One region of the Arthrobacter zhaoxinii genome, then DNA from elsewhere that is predicted to be linked to it. Evidence: predicted binding sites of a transcription regulator. Region 1 holds the regulator's gene; each other region holds the start of a gene.
What was found. The regulator LexA, encoded in region 1, represses DNA repair genes until DNA is damaged. The targets are predictions, from matches to a motif close to TCGAACANNTGTTCGA.

Region 1 (6,399 bases):
GGTTCATGGACTACCGGAACTCGGACGGCAGCGTCTCGGAAATGTGCGGCAACGGCGTGCGCGTTTTCGTGCACTTCCTGCTGGAAGAAGGCCTGGCGGAGCTGGCGGAGGGCGGGAGCCTGACGATCGGCACCCGGGCCGGACTCAAGACCGTGACCCGCACTGCGGGCGGCTATGCAGTGGATATGGGTCCCTGGGAGTTCATTTACCCCGACCACGCGGCTGCCAAGTCCATGGACACCGTGGTCAATGCGGACGGCCTGGAAGTGCCCCGCCCCGGCCTGTCGGTCAGCATGGGCAACCCGCACACCGTCGTTGCCCTCGCCGAGCTGTCCGAACTCGCCGTGACCAACCTGACGCAGGCCCCGTCCGTGCAGCCCGAGCCCGAAAACGGAACCAACGTGGAGTTCGTGGTTCCGGCAGAGCCGCTCGTCGAGGACGGCGTGGGGCTGGTGACCATGCGCGTACACGAGCGCGGAGTGGGGGAGACCCTTTCCTGCGGCACCGGCGCCTGCGCTGCCGCCGTCGCCACCCGGTTCTGGGCGGGAGCCGGAGCGCCGGATGACTGGGCCGTAACGGTCCCGGGCGGCGTCGTCGGCGTCCGTTTCCTCACCGGACCGGACGGCCGCGAACATGTTGAGCTGAGCGGCCCGGCCGTGCTGGTGGCACGCGGAACCCTGCTTTAGGCGCTGCGTTCCACTTTCAGGACCCGGAAGGACTTGGCCGTGCTGTGGCGGGAAACCGCGAACCCGGCGGGCAGGGTCTCGGCGAGCCAGCGCTGCAGCGAGTCCGAGCCCAGGTTCTTCTGCACCACCAGCCAGGCGGTTCCGCCCGGCGCCAGGCGGGGCAGCCAGAGCAGCAGCAGGGCATGCAGCTCGTCCTTCCCGATCCGGATGGGCGGGTTGGACCAGATGGTGTCGAAGCGCAGTTCAGGATCTACATCCGCGGGCAGGGCGGCGATGATATTTTCACAGCCCAGTGCCGCTGCGTTGTCCCGGGTCAGCCCGAGGCTGCGCTCATTGACGTCGACGGCGTAGACCCGCGCGGCAGGGGATTTCAATGCCAGGGTCAGCGCGATGGGACCCCAGCCGCAGCCGATGTCCAGAAGGTTGCCCGTTGCCGGCGGCGCCGGGACCTCCTCTAGAAGGACGGCTGTGCCCTTGTCGATCCCGTCCGGGCTGAAGATTCCGCCGGCGCTCTGGAGTGTCCGTTCGGCCCCGTTGAGGCTCACGCGCAGGGGCCTGCGGACCTCGGGTCCGGACGGTGTGGAGGAGAAGTAGTGGTCTGAACCCATAACAGTCCAGATTAGTCGGTCGAGGGGCAGGACAAGGAATTTACGGGCAGCCGGACGGGTTGTATAACACGGTGGGCAGAGCAGGCATCCATTGCGCAGAAGGTTGCGTACCTAATAGTTTGTCGGTGCACTGGCCTACCATAGAAGCAAGTCCCACTAAGGAGATTATGACCATCAACAACTCCCGCGCCATGGATTCTGCGGACAGCTCCACGCCGGAACTGAGCCCTTCGGACATCCAAGGGGTCATCGACAGGATCCTCGCCAAGGACAGCGCGGTGGAAACCAAGTCCGCCGCTGCCGGTGATTCTCCGCGCGGGCGCGCCCTGGCACTGTCCGACAGCGACGCCGAGCACTCGTCCCACGACGGTGAGCAGCAGGATCTGGCCGAACGCCGCGCACTGCGCCGCGTCGCAGGCCTCTCCACCGAACTCGAGGACGTCACCGAGGTTGAATACCGCCAGCTGCGGCTGGAGCGGGTTGTCCTCGCAGGCCTGTGGAGCGAAGGCACCGCAGCCGACGCCGAAAACTCCCTGAAGGAACTCGCCGCACTGGCGGAAACCGCAGGATCGGAAGTCCTCGACGGAATCATCCAGCGCCGGCCGAAGCCGGATCCGGGCACGTTCCTGGGCTCCGGCAAGGCGCAGGAACTCAAAGAGATCGTGATGGCCACCGGTGCCGATACGGTCATCGTCGACAGTGAGCTGGCCCCGTCCCAGCGACGCGGGCTGGAAGACATCGTCAAGGTCAAGGTCATTGACCGGACGGCACTGATCCTGGACATCTTTGCCCAGCATGCGAAGTCCCGCGAGGGCAAGGCCCAGGTGGAACTGGCCCAGCTGGAATACCTGCTGCCGCGCCTGCGCGGCTGGGGCGAATCCATGTCCCGCCAAGCAGGCGGCCAGGTCGGCAGCGCCAGCGCCGGCATGGGCTCGCGCGGCCCCGGCGAAACCAAGATTGAACTGGACCGCCGGAAGATCCGCACCCGGATGGCCAAGCTGCGCCGCGAAATCGCCGCCATGAAGCCGGCACGCGAAACCAAGCGGGCCAACCGTCACCGCAACTCGGTGCCCTCAGTAGCCATTGCCGGCTACACCAACGCCGGCAAGTCCTCGCTGCTGAACCGGCTCACCGACGCCGGGGTGCTGGTGGAGAACGCGCTGTTCGCCACCCTGGACCCCACCATCCGCAAGGCCCAGACCGAAGACGGCATCGGTTACACGCTGGCAGACACGGTCGGCTTCGTCCGGTCGCTGCCCACCCAGCTGGTTGAAGCCTTCCGCTCAACGCTGGAGGAAGTGGCCGACGCCGATCTCATCCTGCACGTGGTCGATGCCTCGCACCCGGATCCGGAGGGCCAGATCGCGGCCGTCCGCACCGTCCTGAGCGAGGTTGATGCGCGCAAGATTCCGGAGATCATCGTGCTGAACAAGGCCGACGCCGCGGATCCGTTCGTGCTCGAACGGCTCCGTCAGCGCGAGTCCCGGCACGTCGTGGTGTCCGCCCGCACCGGCGAAGGCATCCCCGAGCTGCTGCAGGCGATCTCCGAGGGCATTCCTCGTCCCGGCGTGGACCTGGAACTGCTGGTGCCTTACGAGCGGGGCGACGTCGTTTCCCGGCTCCACCAGCAGGACGCGGAAATCCTGGCACTGGAGCACGGCGAGGCCGGCACCCGGCTGCACGTCAGGGTTCGTGAAGGGCTGGCAGCGGAGCTGGAGCCGTTCGTGGCCCATGGGTAGGAAGGGCACACAGGGGCCTGCGCAGGTCCTCGAACTGCTTGATACAGCGGTTTCTGCCATGGGCGGGCAAAACCGCCCGGGCCAGCATGAGATGGCCCGGCAGGTGGCTGAGGCCATCGAGTCCGGCGACCACTTGCTGGTCCAGGCCGGAACCGGCACAGGCAAGTCCCTGGCCTATCTGGTGCCGCTGATTGCGCATGCCCTGGAGAGCGACAAGCCTGCACTGGTCTCCACCGCCACCCTCGCCCTGCAGTCCCAGATTGTGGGACGTGACCTCCCGCGCCTGCTGAAGACCCTCGAGCCGAAGCTTCCGCGGGAGGTTGATGTTGCCCTGCTCAAGGGCCGCAGCAACTACGTCTGCCTGCACAAGACCGGCGGCGGCTTCCCGGAAGAAGACGAAGCCGGGACGCTGTTCCTGCTGGGCGACGAGCAGGCCGTTTCGCACCCGGCACCGACCGCCGGACCGAGCTCCGCCCTGGGGCGCGACGTCGTCCGGCTGCAGGAATGGGCACAGGAGACGGAAACCGGAGACCGCGACGAGCTGCTGCCGGGCGTCAGCGACAAGGCCTGGCGCCAGGTGTCCGTCACCTCGATGGAGTGTCTGGGCGCCCAGAAGTGCCCGGTTGCCGAGCTGTGCTTCAGCGAACGTGCCCGGGCCAAGGCCGCCGAAGCGGATCTGGTGATCACCAACCACGCCATGCTGGCGATCAGCGCCTTCGAAGGCCTCGCGGTCCTGCCCGACTATGACGTGGTGGTGATCGACGAGGCCCATGAACTGCAGGACCGGGTCACCGGCGCCGTCACCGGGCAGCTCTCAGGGACCATCATCTCCGCAGCGGTTTCCGCCGCACGCAAGCACACTTCCGCGACCATGGAGCCCCTGGCCGCTGCCGGACGGGCCTTCGACCTGGTGTTCGCACCGGTCCCCTCGGGCCTGCTGGCGGCAGGACTGTCCGAAGACCAGGAACTGGTGCTCGGACAGGTGCGGGAAGCCTGCCGTACTGCCCTGTCCGATTCCAAGCCCGAAGGCTCCGACTCCGTTGACGGCGGCCGCCAGATGGCACGCTCCCGGCTGATGGCGGTCCTGGAACTGTGCGAACGCATCCTGGACGCAGTGAATTCAGGGGAGGTGCTCTGGGCCTCGCGTGCCAGCACCTTCTCTCCCGGGGCCGGTTACACCGCGCCGGAAGAAGATGCCGCGCCCACCATCAACGTCGCGCCGCTGTCCGTAGCCGGGCGGCTGCGCGAAGGCCTGTTTGACGGGCACACCGTGGTGCTGACCTCGGCCACCCTGGCCATCGGCGCGGAATTCGGTCCCGTCGCCGGAGCCCTGGGACTGCTGGGCACCGGTGCGCCGAAATGGACCGGCACCGACGTCGGAAGCCCCTTTGACTATCCCCGGCAGGGCGTCCTGTACGTGGCGAAGGACCTGCCGAAACCCGGACGCGGTACGTCTGAAGAGCAGCTGGATGAACTGGAGGCGCTGATCAAGGCCTCGGGCGGCGGCGCTTTGGGGTTGTTCTCCTCCCGCCGGGCGGCGGAGGAAGCCGCCGATGTCCTGCGGTCACGGGTGGACTTCCCGATCCTCTGCCAGGGGGAATCCACCATGTCCGCCCTGGTCCAGCAGTTTGCCGACGACGACGCGACCTGCCTGTTCGGAACCATGTCGCTGTGGCAGGGCGTGGACGTTCCGGGAGCGTCATGCCGGCTGGTGATCATTGACCGGATTCCGTTCCCGCGCCCCGACGATCCCCTGATGACCGCCCGGACCCGGGCGGTCGCGAAGGCCGGCGGAAACGGCTTCATGAGCGTCTCAGCCACCCATGCCGCCGTCCGGCTGGCCCAGGGAGCCGGCCGGCTGATCCGCGCCTCCGGTGACAGGGGAGTCGTGGCCATCCTGGACTCACGCCTCGCCACCGCCCGCTACGGCAGTTTCCTGCGCGCGGCCCTGCCGCCCTTCTGGTCAACCACCGACCGTTCCGTGGTGCTCCAGGCCTTGCAGCGGCTCGCGGCGGAACCGGCGGGCTCGAAGAAGTAGCCGCTGCCCCGGCAGGATGGAAACCCGGGCAGGGCAGGAACGCAGAACAAAAAAGCAGCGCCGCCGGCAGGAAGTTGCCGGCGGCGCTGCTTTTTGTTTGCTTCGTACGGGCTGTCCCAGAGCGTCTAGAGCGAACGCATGACCGATACGACCTTGCCCATGATGGTGGCTTCGTCGCCGAGGATCGGCTCGTAGCGGGTGTTCTGAGGCAGCAGCCAGGTGTGTCCGTTGCGCTGCCGGAAGGTTTTCACCGTGGCTTCATCCTCGAGCAGGGCCGCAACAATGTCACCGTTTTCAGCGGTGGGCTGACGCCGCACAACCACCCAGTCGCCGTCGCAGATGGCCGCATCCACCATGGAGTCGCCGGCGACGCGGAGCATAAAGAGGTCGCCGTGCCCGACGAGCTGGCGCGGAAGGGGAACCATCTCTTCGACCTGCTGGTCCGCGAGGATGGGACCGCCGGCGGCGATCCGTCCGACCAGCGGAACCATGGCCGTGTCAATTGCGGTGGTGAGGTCGGAGACGCTCTTTGCTGCGGCCTTGCCGCTTCCCTCAGCGGCGCCGTTCGCCTCCGCAGGCGCCCGCGTGGTGCCTGCCTCTGCCGCACCGGCGTTGCTTCGGCGTGCGGGGGCATCGCGGAGCAGGAGCGGGACGAGGATTTCCATTGCGCGGGGGCGCTTGGGATCCCGGCGGATATACCCCAGCTTCTCCAGCTGGCTCAGCTGGTGGGTGACGCTGGAAAGGCTGGCGAGACCGACAATGTCACCGATTTCCCGCATGGACGGCGGGTATCCGTTGGCGTTCACCGAACGCTGAATCGTCTCCAGGATCTTGGTCTGACGGGCGGTCAGCCCCTTGGTGCGGCCTGCCGGCGACGGCGCGGCAGGGGAGGGGGTGCTGCCATTGGTAACACGGGCCACGTCGGCTTCCCTTCACAATCGGCCCGTGGACGCGGGCCGGATGGTTCTAGCGGTATATCAGGTGTGTTCTGCGGTGATTCTTCGTGCGGAGGTCTTTTTCGTGCGGGGTTCGGCTGTTTATGCGCCGGGCTGTTTTGTCAGTGGCGGATGGTTAGTTGGTTCCAGCCGCTTCCAACAGGTTCAACGCTAGGGGAGCGCAAAGGAATTTTCAAACATATATTCGAGCGAGTCTCGACAATGTTCGTAGATAAGTGCTAGAAATGTTCGAGTACAACTTAGAACATACGTTCGAGTACGGCCCACCGACACCTCGGCGGGCCAACCAGATGTTCGAATGCAGTTTCGATCCAGGGTGTTTTTCCGGTGCTAGTGCGGGAAGGTCCGGGACCGGCACAGCAGCACTTCGGA
Region 2 (6,399 bases), 470 kb from region 1:
GGCCGCAGGGGTTATTCGAAGGGTGCTGGATCTCCGGTTCCGCGCCGGACGATCACGGGGGAATCACCGGAGAAGTCGATGACGGTGGTCGGATCCGGGCCGCAGAACCCGGAATCGATGACGGCATCCACCTGGTGGTCCAGCCGTTCCTTGATTTCCCAGCCCTGCGTCATCGGATCTTCGTCGCCGGGCAGCAGCAGCGTGCTGGAGAGCAGCGGTTCGCCGAGGCTGTCCAGGATCGACTGCACCACTGTGTTGTCCGGGATGCGTACGCCGACGGTCCGCTTCTTAGGCTGGAGCAGCCACTTGGGGACTTCCTTAACCGCGGGCAGGATGAAGGTGTAGCTTCCGGGGGTGGCGGCCTTAATGCTGCGGAACACCGAATTGTCCAGCTGCACGAACTGTCCCAGCTGGGCGAAGTTCCGGCAGACCAGGGTGAAGTGGTGCTTGTCGTCCAGCTGGCGGATCTGGCGGATCCGTTCCAGCCCTTCGCGGTTGCCCAGCTGTACCCCGAGTGCGTAGCAGGAGTCGGTGGGGTAGGCGATCAAACCGCCGGATTCGAGCAGGTTCACAATCTGGCTGATGGCCCTGGGCTGCGGATTGTCCGGGTGTACGTCAAAGTATCTGGCCATTCCACCAGCCTACCGGCGGCGGCCGCTGTCCGGGACAGACCGCCACCCCTGCTGCCTGCGGAGGTTCCAGGCCGGCAGGGTCGCAGGGTGGTGGGCAGGTCGGCGGGCAGAGTCGGGTCGGCGAGCGCCGGGGGAGCCAGCCTATGCTGCCCAAACCAGGTCGGCCATCACCCGTTCAACAACGGCGGAGAAGTCCTCCGGTGCGCCTACCAAGGGCGGCGTGCCTACCAAGGGTCGCGTGCCTACCAAGGGTGGCGCGGTGGATCGGTAGGTGTGCCCGGTGGGGGTGGAGGTCTCCACGGTGTGTTCGGGTGATCCGACCACTCCGGGCCCGCCTGCTGAGCCCGTTGCACTGGTTGGACCTATTGCACCGGGCGCACCGATTGCCCCTGTTGCACCGTTACCACCCAATGCCCCTGCTATGCCCCCAGTGCCCGGAGGTTTGATGACCTCGGCCGACCAGCCGGGGGCTTCCTTGGCATGGTTGCACGCCTCGCAAAGTCCCTGCCCGTTTTCGGCTTTGGTGGGACCACCCCTGCTGTGCGGGCGGATGTGGTCGAAGTGCCGGATTGGTGCGCCACACCACGGCATCCGGCAGGTCTGATCCCGTGCGGCGATGAAGCGGCCAAGGGAAGTCGGGAACAGGCGTGCCCTTGCGTCCATGGCCACCAGCTCACCGGTTTCGGGAGCCGCATACAACCTGCGAATGAAGGTCTGGACGTTCCTGTCCTGCCCCCGACCTTGCTTACGTTTAGTCTGGCTCTCCTGCTGGCCCTTCTCCTGAGTCCGGTCCTGACCCTGGCCCCGACCTTGGCCCTTGTCCTGACCCCGACTCTTGCCCTTGCCGTTTCTCCGGCTCCGGACAAGATCCCGTGCCCACTGCGCCGGAACCGGGCCGTACCCGGGAACGAATGCCGGTTCCGACTCTCCGGCGAGCAGTGTCCGGTCCGTCATCACCAGCTGGACCTCCACCTTCATCGAGTCCGGGTGTCCCTGGCCGGTAATCCGTCCTACAAGGGTGTCCGCCATGATCTGTCCCCGGGTGCGGCCGTCCCCGGCAGCGGTGAGCCGGTCAGCCTCCTTCGACAGGGCAGCATATACACCTACACCCTGGGCGACTGGGAGCAGGCCTGTCAGGTAGGTCATGGTGTCCGGAGCCGGACGGCAGGACACGAAACGTTCCGAGGCGGCCTTCGCGGCCCGGTTCACGGCGGCCCGCGGGTCCAGACGGTAGGCCGCCGTTCTGGCGCGGGAGATGATCTGCCGATCACCCAGAGTCTCCAGCAACTCCGGATTCCCTGCTACCTCCCGGTCAACACGCTGCCGGTCCTCGACGCTGAGGCACGCCGTCTCCCGCACCAGCAATGTTGCCCGCCACTCGCTGATCTTTCCCTGACTCAGCGCCTGCAGGGTGCAGGGCATTTCCTGCGTCAGCGCCTTGGCGAACCCCAGCAGCCGGCCGCCGCGGTTAGCCGATTCCCTCCGGGCCAAAGCGATCTGCGACGCCACTCCACAGCCCTGCTTGTCCTTTGGCACTTCCGCCAGTGCCTGCTTTCGGCGCTGGGAGGCATCGAACGCCGCAGCCGCTCGGGCCTGTGCCGCCGATGCCGCTGCCTTCAATTCCTCAAGGGCACGTATCCGGTCGATGAGTTCGGCATCAGGCTGCTGTGCGGGTTCGGTCTCGCTCTCGTCGCTGAGCGCGCCAACCCACGTATTCACCAGCGCGCTGCTGACACAGGACCTGTCCGGTCCGTAGTGCCGTTGAGAAGGTGAATATTCGAAAATGTGTTCGAGTTTATCGGTCCCGGACGGCAAGAGGAAGGAACTAAATACGCGATGTACTACCTGTTTTTGCCGGCCGAGGGTGGTGTTCCGTGTTGGGGCAGGAATCCGGTGATCTGCACGGTGTAGAGGGGCACGGTGCCCGACGACGACGCCGCCGGCACGGTGACCGACGCCCGCCAGTACGGCGCAGGGAGGTCCTGCCGGTACGATGCCCGACGCCGACGCCGACGCCGCTGCCGACGCTGGTGCGAGTGCGGCGTGCAGGGGCACGGAGCCCGCGGCCGCCGGCACTTCAGCTGAATCCGAGCCCTGCCGGGCCCCGGGGGAGTCCCATGCCGGGTCCGGGAATCCCATCCCCGGTGCGGGAGGCCAAACCCGGCGCGGGAGGCCAAATCCAGCCTGGCTACTCCTTCGACCCGCCGTTAACCGTGGAGCTCCACGCTGCGCTATTCCGTAGGAGTGGGCCGGGCGTACTGACCCGCGGATCTAACCTGCTCTTGGAGAGCCCTTGCGCAGGGAATGTCCGCTCGCGCTCGCAGCACCGAAACCAACGCGCGACAGGAACCGCGACACGCACCTGACCAAGACAACCCGACCAAGGCAACCGGCCAACCCCCGAGCCAAACACCTCCAGGCGATCTACGGCCCTGACTCGGTGAGTTGCTCTCCCCAACACCACTAAGAGGTACTCCATAAACCCGGCAGCAAACCCCGCAGCAAGCCCCGCAGCGCTCGCAGCACGCGCTCGCAGGAACCCAGGGGCTTAGCCCAGCATTCGCCGTCGGATCCGGCGGACCGAATGCGCTGCAGTCTTCAGCCGCACACCGGAATACGGCACCCCGCCGCGCAGCCGCCACTGCACCGCGAGCCAGACACACACCGCCCGCTCGAGAATCCACAACGGAGCCCAAAGGGCCGACGTCGGCCCGAACACCTGCCGCCCGCCGTTGCGTCGGCGTCCAAATTCGGCCGCTGCGGCAACGGCAGCAGAAAGAGCCGCCAGTCGTCGAGGCCTGCGGGCGCTGCGCAAAAGCACCGGGAGCAGAGACAGCTCGGCAGCCAACCGCAGAGGCTGGGCCAGATCGTCATAGGCCTGGCGTACCCGCTGCCGGAAGAACTGCGACGTGGAGGAGGGAAGCCGGGCAACAAACAGGTCGTCGGCGCGCACCTCGGTTCCGCCGGCCGCACGGACAGTGCGCAACAGCTCGAGATTCTCGAACAATGCGTCCCCGCTGTAACCGCCCGTCCGCCGAAGCACCTCTGTCCGCACCGCGAGCGTTCCCGGGTAGTCGGCGCCGAACGCACGGTTCAGCAGGGTCCGGCCGGTGTCCCACCGGGCGTGCCACGGCAGGGGAGGGCGAGGGCGCACGGAAGACGGTACGGAGGACGGCAGCGACGAGCGCACGGGAGGCGGCGAAACAAAGTAGTTCTGCGGACGGACGACGTCGGCATCCCCCAGGAGGGCGCAGATTCTTTCCAGCTGCTCCGGGGTGTAGCGGACGTCGTCGTCGGCAATCACGAGGTATTCAGCCTCGGCCATGTCGACGCCGGTGAGGACGCCGTTGACTTTGCCGTTTCGGCACTCGGGGTGCCGGGGCCGGTAGTGGCCCACGCCGGCAGGGAAGGCCCGGGCGTGTGCCGCAAACAGCTCGTCGCCGGAGCCGTCCACCACCAGGACCCGGACATACGCACTGAGCAGGTCCAGATAGTCCGCCAACTCAGCCAGACCGGTGTCCGCGCTCCATTTCAGCGGCAGCAGATACTCCAGGTGCGGAGGGTCCAAACGCGGAGAACGGTCGTCCATGCGGGAAAGATATCCACCCCGATCATTGCTAAGCAACCTTAGTAAAGCCCGCGTGTCCCCGTTCCCCGGCCTGCCCCCGGGACGTAGGCTGGTCGGATGTTCGTGCTCATTGGATTCAAAACCGTGCTCCGCACCCTCTTCTCCCGCCCCGCCACCTGCCAGTACTGCGGTGTCTACGCGGAGCAGCAGGTGGAGGAACGTGCCAACCGCCTGACGCTCTTCTTCGTCCCGATCTTCACCACCAGCCGCCGCTATGCGTTTACCTGCACCAACTGCGGCCGCAGCACAGGGATCAACCGGTCGCAGAAGAACGCGCTCCAGCGGGCCTGAGGGCCGGCAAAAGCAGCACCGAAAGCCGCCCGCACGTCTCCGCCGATCACCCGCAGGATCCCCGCCGAAGCACCCTGAGACTCTCCGGGAGAGCCCGGTGTCCCCGGCGCGCCGGAAAAGTCAATAGAATGAAAGAAGCACAACAGCTGCCGGCCCTGTTCTGGCCGCACCACAGACTTCCGGAATGCCGCCGTACGGCTGCCGTTCCACCTGCAAATCCCATCCCCGACGAAAGAACCCTCATCCGTGAATAGAACACCTGCCGTCCTGAAAGCCCCCCGGGAACTAGCCAAGGGAACCATGCGTGTCATGAACCTCGGCGGCCTTGGCGAAATCGGCAGGAACATGACCGTTTTCGAATTCGACGGCAAGCTGCTGATCGTTGACTGCGGCGTGCTCTTCCCCGAAGAAGAACACCCGGGCGTAAACCTGATCCTGCCTGATTTCACTGCCATCCGCGACCGTCTGCAGGACGTCGTCGCCGTGGTCCTGACGCACGGCCACGAAGACCACATCGGCGGCGTGCCGTACCTGCTGCGTGAGCGCTCCGATATCCCCATTGTCGGCTCCAAGCTGACCCTGGCCTTCATCGAAGCCAAGCTGAAGGAACACCGGATCAAGCCCAAGCTGATCCAGGTCAAGGAAGGCGACCGCCGCACCATCGGCGGCTTCGACCTTGAGTTCCTCGCCGTGAACCACTCCATCCCCGACGGCCTGGCCATCGCCATCCGCACGGCCGCCGGCATGGCGCTGCACACCGGCGACTTCAAGATGGACCAGTTCCCGCTTGACCGCCGCATCACCGACCTCACCGGCTTCGCCCGGCTCGGCGTGGAGGGCGTGGACCTGTTCCTCACCGACTCCACCAACGCCGAGGTTCCCGGCTTCATGGCCTCGGAAAAGGAACTGGCCCCGGCCATCGACACGGTGTTCCGCACCGCGCCGCGCCGCATCATCGTTTCCAGCTTCGCCAGCCACATCCACCGCATCCAGCAGGTCATCGACGCGGCATCGCGCTACAACCGCAAGGTCTCCTTCGTGGGCCGCTCGATGATCCGCAACATGACCATCGCCGAGGAACTGGGCTACCTGAACATCCCCAAGGGCATCTTGGTGGACTTCAAGTCGCTGCAGCGCACCGATGACCACAAGGTGGTGCTGATCTGCACCGGTTCGCAGGGTGAGCCCATGGCCGCGCTGTCCCGGATGGCCAACAAGGACCACCAGATCCGCATCCACGAGGGCGACACCGTGCTGCTGGCCAGCTCGCTGATCCCGGGTAACGAGAACGCCATCTACGGCATCATCAACAACCTGACCAAGATCGGCGCCAACGTGGTGCACAAGGGCAACGCCAAGGTGCACGTCTCCGGCCACGCCAGCGCCGGCGAACTCGCCTACTGCTACAACATCGTCAAGCCGCGCAACGTGATGCCGGTGCACGGCGAATGGCGCCACCTCAAGGCCAACGGAGCCATTGCGGTGGAGACCGGCATGGATGCACGCGACGTCGTCATCGCGGAAAACGGCATGACCGTTGACCTGCGCCGCGGCCGGGCAACGATCTCCGGCAAGCACCAGGTGGACCTGGTCTTCGTGGATGGCGACAGCGTCGGCCACACCACCGAGGAAACCTTGAAGGAACGCATGCAGCTGGCCGAGGAAGGCGCCGTAACGGTGCTGGCCCTGGTCGATGCCGACACCGGCACCATCGCCGAGCCGGCTGAGTTCTTCACCAAGGGCTTCACCGTCAAGTCCGAGGACCTGGGCAAGGCGGAGGAGGCGGTGGAGAAGGCCCTGGCCAACGCCGCCACCGGCCGCGGACCGAAGGGCGAGGAGCTCGAAGAC
Region 3 (6,399 bases), 560 kb from region 1:
CCGCTACTGGGACGGTGACTCCTGGACCTCCCGGGTGCGCATGACGCAGTAGCCCGGGCAGGCCTACGATCCTCACAGCGCCTCGGCCCTTCCTACCCTTCCGGCCGGTTCCGGTTGTAGCTCTCGGAGCGCTGCTGGCCGCTGAGTTCCGCGATGGCCTCCATCACCCGGTCCGTGGCCTGCCGGCGGGCCGGCAGCGCGTGGTCGGGGCCGGTCTTCTGGAAGTACAGCGGCTGCCCCACCTTGAGGGTGAAGTGCCCGGGTTTGACCGTTTTCTTCCCGGCAGGCTGCAGCTTGTCGGTGTCGATGAGCCCGACCGGGACCACCGGCGCTCCGGAGGTCAGCGCCAGCCAGCCGACGCCGGTGCGGCCTCGGTAGAGCAGCCCGTCGCGGGAGCGGGTGCCTTCGGGGTAGATCCCGACGCCGCCGCCCTCCTCCAGGATGTCCAGCAGCGTCTTGAGCGCGGCAACACTGGCGGCCTGCTGGTCGCGCTGCACCGGAATGGACCCGACGCCTTCAAAGAAGCTCTTCATCGCGAGCCCCTTGAGGCCGGTGCCGGTGAAGTATTCGGCCTTGGCGAAGAACCCCACGCGGCGGGGAAGCAGCGCCTGCACCAGGACACTGTCCAGGAAGGACTGGTGGTTGCAGGCGACGATAAACGGGCCGCTGGCCGGAACGTGCTCCAGCCCGGTGATCGTAGGCCGGCAGAGACCGGCAACAAGCCCGCGGGTGCTTGCCCGGGTCAGGTTATACAGAACCATGGAGTGCCGCTCCGTTCCGTGCGTAACCCAGCACTGCATCGGGAAGGTCCCCGGCGCTGTCCACGACGACGGCGGCACCGGCGGCTTCCAGCTCGCCGTCGGCGGCGAAGCCCCAGGAAACGCCGATGCAGTCAATGCCGTTGGCGGCGGCACCCTCGACGTCGTGCCGGCGGTCTCCGATCATCACGGCCCGGTCATAGGACCCGGCATGCCGCTCCAGGGCCGCGCGGATGATGCCGGCCTTCCCGTTCAGTGCGGCTGCGGCAAGCTCGTCTGCCGGGGAGCCGTGCACGGAGGCAAACAGATCACCCATGCCCTGCACACCGAGCAGTTCCACCGCCAGGTGTTCGGGCTTCTGGGTTGCCACGGCGACGGTGCCCTCGCGGCGGAGCCGTTCGACCGCTCCGATGATGCCGGGGTACGGACGGCTCTGCCTCATGCCGGACTGCCGGTAGCCCTGCCGGTAGTGCGCGATGACGGCGTCCAGGCGGTCTTCCGGCACGCCGGCAATGTCCCGCAGGGAGGTCATCAGGGACGGGCCGACCATGCGGTGCAGGTCCGCCTCGGAGGGTACGGGAAGCCCGCAGGCCGCCAATGCGGAACTGATGCCGCCCGTGATGGCACCCGCCGGGTCCACCAGCGTTCCATCAAGATCGAAAAGCACCAAGAGCCGGGGAGAAGTCACGGGCCTAAGTTTGGCATATCCCGGCGGGCTAAGGGAAAAAGATATGCCCGGCACAGTATATGTGCCGGGCAGGTATCCCGTTACGGGTTGAGGATTTCCGCCAGGAACGTGGCGGTGTGGCTGCCCTCAACCTTGGCGACCTTCTCCGGGGTGCCGGAGGCCACCACCTTGCCGCCGCCGGTGCCGCCGTCGGGACCGAGGTCAATGATCCAGTCGGCACTCTTGATGACGTCAAGGTTGTGCTCGATGGTGATCACGGTGTTGCCCTTGTCCACCAGTCCCTGCAGGACCTCCAGCAGCTTGCGGACGTCTTCGAAGTGCAGGCCCGTGGTGGGCTCGTCGAGGACGTAGATGCTGCGGCCGTTGGAGCGCTTCTGCAGTTCGCTGGCGAGCTTCACGCGCTGTGCCTCGCCACCGGAGAGCGTGGTGGCGGGCTGGCCCAGACGGACGTAGCCCAGGCCCACGTCCACCAGCGTGTTCAGGTGCCGGGAAATCGGACCGAAGGCGGCGAAGAACTCCGCGGCTTCCTCGATCGGCATGTCCAGCACCTCGGCGATGTTCTTGCCCTTGTAGTGCACCTCCATGGTTTCCCGGTTGAACCGGGCGCCGTGGCACACCTCGCAGGGAACATACACGTCGGGCAGGAAGTTCATTTCGATCTTCAGCGTGCCGTCGCCGTGGCAGGCCTCGCAGCGGCCGCCCTTGACGTTGAAGGAGAAGCGGCCCGGCAGGTAGCCGCGCACCTTCGCCTCGTTGGTCTCGGCGAAGAGCTTGCGGATGTGGTCCCAGACACCGGTGTAGGTGGCGGGGTTGGACCGCGGGGTCCGTCCGATCGGGCTCTGGTCCACGTGGATGACCTTGTCCAGCTGCTCCAGGCCCTCCACGCGGGTGTGCCGGCCGGCCACGTGCTTGGCGCCGTTGAGCTTGTTCGCCATCGTCTTGTAGAGGATGTCGTTGATCAGGGTGGACTTGCCGGATCCGCTGACGCCCGTGACGGCAGTGAAAACGCCCAGCGGAACGTCCACGTTCAGGTTCTGCAGGTTGTTTTCCCGCGCCCCGACGATCTTCAGCTGGCGGGACTTGTCCACCTTGCGCCGCTTCGCCGGAATTTCGATCTTCTTCCGGCCGGAGAGGTACGCGCCGGTGATGGACCGCTCGTTGGTCAGCAGCTCGGCCAACGGCCCGGAGTGCACCACCTCGCCGCCGCGCTCACCGGCGCCGGGGCCGACGTCGACAATCCAGTCCGCTTCCTGGATCGTGTCTTCGTCGTGTTCCACCACAATCAGGGTGTTGCCCAGGCTGCGCAGCCTGATCAGGGTATCGATCAGGCGACGGTTGTCCTTCTGGTGCAGGCCGATGGACGGCTCATCCAGGACGTACAGCACGCCCACGAGACCGGAACCGATCTGCGTGGCCAGGCGGATGCGCTGGGCTTCGCCGCCGGACAGCGTGGCTGCCGGGCGGTTCAGGCTCAGGTACTCGAGGCCGACGTCGAGCAGGAAGGTCAGGCGGGCCTGGATTTCCTTCAGCACCTGGTTGGCAATCTGTGCTTCGCGTCCGGTGAGGACCAGGGTGTTGAGGAAGTCCGCGGCTTCACGCAGCGGCAGGGCGCTGATCTCCGCGATGTTGCGGCCGTTGATCAGCACGGACAGGGATGCCGGGTTCAGGCGCGCTCCCCCGCACTCGGGGCAGGCAATTTCCCGCATGTACTCTTCGTACCGGTCGCGGGCGTGGTCCGACTCGGTTTCCTCATGCTTGCGGTGGATGTACTGGATGACGCCTTCGAAGCCGGTGCTGTACTTGCGTTCGCGGCCGAAGCGGTTCCGGTACTGGACCACTACCTTGTGGTCCTTGCCGTGGAGCACTGCCTCGCGCACCTTGGCCGGGAGCTTCTTCCAGGGGGTATCCATGGAGAAGCCCATGTCCTTGGCCAGGCCGTCGAGCAGCCGGTTCCAGTACTCCGTGGTGGCGGTGCCCAGGGACCACGGGGCGATGGCACCCTCGGCCAGGGACTTGGAGGGGTCCGGAATGATCAGGTCCTCGTCCACTTCCAGCCGGGAGCCGATGCCGGTGCAGACCGGGCAGGCGCCGAACGGGTTGTTGAAGGAGAAGGACCGCGGTTCGATTTCGTCGATGGCCAGCGGGTGCTCGTTCGGGCAGGCGAGGTTCTCGGAGAAGGTGCGGGTACGTTCGCTGCTGTCCTCGGGCAGGTCCACGAAGTCCACCACTACGCGCCCGTCGGCAAGACCGAGTCCGGTTTCCACGGAGTCCGTGAGCCGCTGCCGGATGCCGTCCTTGGCCACCAGGCGGTCCACGACCACTTCGATGTTGTGCTTGTACTGCTTGCCGAGCTTCGGCGGTTCGGACAGCTGGATCTGCTTGCCGTCCACCCGGGCACGGGAGTATCCCTTGGCGGCGAGTTCCTTGAACAGATCGACGAATTCGCCCTTCCGTCCGCGGACCACCGGGGCAAGGATCTGGAAGCGGGTGCCCTCTTCCAGTTCGAGGAGCTGGTCCACGATCTGCTGCGGCGTCTGCCGGCTGACGGGCTCGCCGCACACCGGGCAGAAGGGGCGGCCCACACGGGCCCAGAGCAGGCGCATGTAGTCGTGGATCTCGGTGATGGTGCCGACCGTGGAGCGCGGGTTCTTGCTGGTGGACTTCTGGTCGATCGAGACGGCGGGCGAGAGGCCCTCGATGAAGTCGACGTCGGGCTTGTCCACCTGGCCCAGGAACATGCGCGCGTACGCGGAGAGGGACTCGACGTAGCGGCGCTGGCCCTCGGCGAAGATGGTGTCGAACGCCAGGGAGGATTTGCCCGAACCGGACAGGCCGGTGAAGACGATCATGGCGTCCCGCGGAAGGTCCAGGTCAACGTTGCGGAGGTTGTGCTCGCGCGCGCCTTTCACTACCAGACGGGAAAGGTCATTGGCTTTATGCGGCACGAACGTGGTGTCCGCCGTCGGAAGAGTCGATTTAGGCACGTTTTCCACTCTAGTTCAAACGCCGATTCGAAAAAGTATTCGACCCCCCGGGTTTCGCCGCGGGCGAAGCGGATCGGGTGGACGGAGCTGCCGGGGCTCCCTCGCACGCGCACGGGGTCCCACGGTTTGGGGCTGGAGGTTCTCCTGAGGTCCCACCAGCACCAGGAGCACCACCGAGTGGGATGCCGTGCCGGAAACCGCCTAGCCCAGGGCAGCCCGCACGAGGGAAACAGCATCGTCATCCGAGACGCCGTTGGCCCGTACCGTCTCGGCATACGCGGCGGCGGCTTCGGCCACCCGGCCGCGGCTGCTGTCACCGTTCGCGGCGATGACCGTGCCGGCGCGGGACCGGGTGGTGACCACCTGCGCCTGCTCCAGTTCGCGGTAGGCCTTCGCCACGGTGTTCACCGCTAGTCCCAGGTGTCCGGCCAGGGCACGGACCGGAGGCAGCCGCGTTCCGACGGCGAGGCGGCCGTCATTCACGCTGTCCAGGATCTGCAGGCGCAGCTGTTCATATGGGGGAACCGAGCTGGAAGCGTCTATCCGGACCTTTGCCAGCACGCCGGGGTCGTTGCCGGCAGGGGGTGCGTCGGATCCGGGCTTTGTGTCAGGCGTCATGCTGCAATGCTAATGCCCGGCAGGATCGGCAGGCTCCTCCGCGGTCTCCGCCGGGCCGGCGAACTGGGAGCGGTAGAGCTCGGAGTAGAAGCCCTCCGCCGCCAGCAGTGTCTCATGCGGTCCCTGCTCCACGATCTGCCCGTCCCGAACCACCAGGATGATGTCCGCGTCCCGGATGGTGGACAGGCGGTGGGCAATCACGAAGCTGGTGCGGTCCTGCCGCAGGGCGTTCATGGCCAGCCGGATCGCGACTTCGGTGCGGGTGTCCACGGAACTGGTCGCTTCGTCCAGCACCAGGATGGACGGGTTCGAAAGCCAGGCCCGGGCGATGGTCAGCAGCTGCCGCTGGCCCTGGCTGAGCGCCCCGCCGTCGTAGCCGAGCACGGTGTCGTAGCCCTCCGGCAGGGAACGGACGAAGTGGTCCACGTGGGTGGCCTGCGCCGCAGCGACAATCTGCTCCTCGGTGGCGCCGGGTGCGCCGTAGACCAGGTTCTCCCGGACGGTGCCCTCGAACAGCCAGGCGTCCTGGAGCACCATGCCGATGTGGCTGCGCAGTTCCTCGCGGGCGAGCCGGGCAGTGTCCACGCCGTCGATCGTGATGCGGCCGGCGTCCACCTCGTAGAACCGCATCAGGAGATTGACCAGGGTGGTCTTGCCGGCGCCGGTGGGGCCCACGATAGCCACGGTCTGCCCCGGCTCGGCAGTGAAGGACAGATCCCGGATGAGCGGCGCGTCGGGGCTGTAACTGAAGGACACGTCTTCAAAGGCCACCCGTCCCCGGACGGCCTCGAGGTGTTCGGGCCGCTCGGGGTCCGGATCCTGCTCCCTGGCATCCAGCAGCGCGAACACGCGTTCCGCGGAGGCGACGCCGGACTGGAGCATGTTGATCAGCCCGCCGAGCTGGCCCAGCGGCTGGCTGAACTGACGGCTGTACTGCACGAAGGCCTGCACGCCGCCGATGGACAGCTGCCCGCCCGCCACCTGCAGGCCGCCGACCACGGCCACCGCCACATAGTTGAGGTTCGAGATGAACATCATCGCCGGCATGATGATGCCCGAGACGAACTGCGCGCGGAACGCGGAGCGGTACAGGCGGTGGTTGGCCGGTGCGAATCCCTCGATCACCCGTTCCTGCTGGCCGAAGGCCTTCACAACATCCTGGCCGGTGAACATTTCCTCGATGTAGCCGTTCACCTCGCCGGTGGATTTCCACTGGGTCTTGAACTCCGCCTGCGAGCGCCGGGCAATGAGCACGGTGACCAGGGCGGAGACCGGCACGGTGATCACGGCGATCAGGGCCAGCAGCGGGGAAATGGAGACCATCATTGCCAGCACGCCGATGATGGTCAGG

Region 2: the regulator LexA is predicted to act here: its motif matches at 2,410-2,425, upstream of N2K95_RS07900 (DUF222 domain-containing protein).
Region 3: the regulator LexA is predicted to act here: its motif matches at 4,458-4,473, upstream of uvrA (excinuclease ABC subunit UvrA).

Annotation. Positions count from the first base shown of each region.
Region 1 is NZ_CP104275.1:1,215,199-1,221,597, forward strand. Features, by position in the region: gene dapF (diaminopimelate epimerase) at 1-686, shown strand, start outside; gene N2K95_RS05685 (class I SAM-dependent methyltransferase) at 683-1,294, opposite strand; gene hflX (GTPase HflX) at 1,462-3,033, shown strand; gene N2K95_RS05695 (ATP-dependent DNA helicase) at 3,026-5,071, shown strand; gene lexA (transcriptional repressor LexA) at 5,197-5,991, opposite strand.
Region 2 is NZ_CP104275.1:1,681,196-1,687,594, forward strand. Features, by position in the region: gene N2K95_RS07895 (L-threonylcarbamoyladenylate synthase) at 12-632, opposite strand; gene N2K95_RS07900 (DUF222 domain-containing protein) at 774-2,351, opposite strand; gene N2K95_RS07905 (glycosyltransferase) at 3,181-4,221, opposite strand; gene N2K95_RS07910 (zinc ribbon domain-containing protein) at 4,318-4,551, shown strand; gene N2K95_RS07915 (ribonuclease J) at 4,852-6,399, shown strand, end outside.
Region 3 is NZ_CP104275.1:1,772,819-1,779,217, reverse strand. Features, by position in the region: gene N2K95_RS08295 (DUF2510 domain-containing protein) at 1-52, shown strand, start outside; gene N2K95_RS08290 (lysophospholipid acyltransferase family protein) at 93-761, opposite strand; gene N2K95_RS08285 (HAD hydrolase-like protein) at 748-1,446, opposite strand; gene uvrA (excinuclease ABC subunit UvrA) at 1,527-4,430, opposite strand; gene N2K95_RS08275 (GntR family transcriptional regulator) at 4,632-5,048, opposite strand; gene N2K95_RS08270 (ABC transporter ATP-binding protein) at 5,058-6,399, opposite strand, start outside.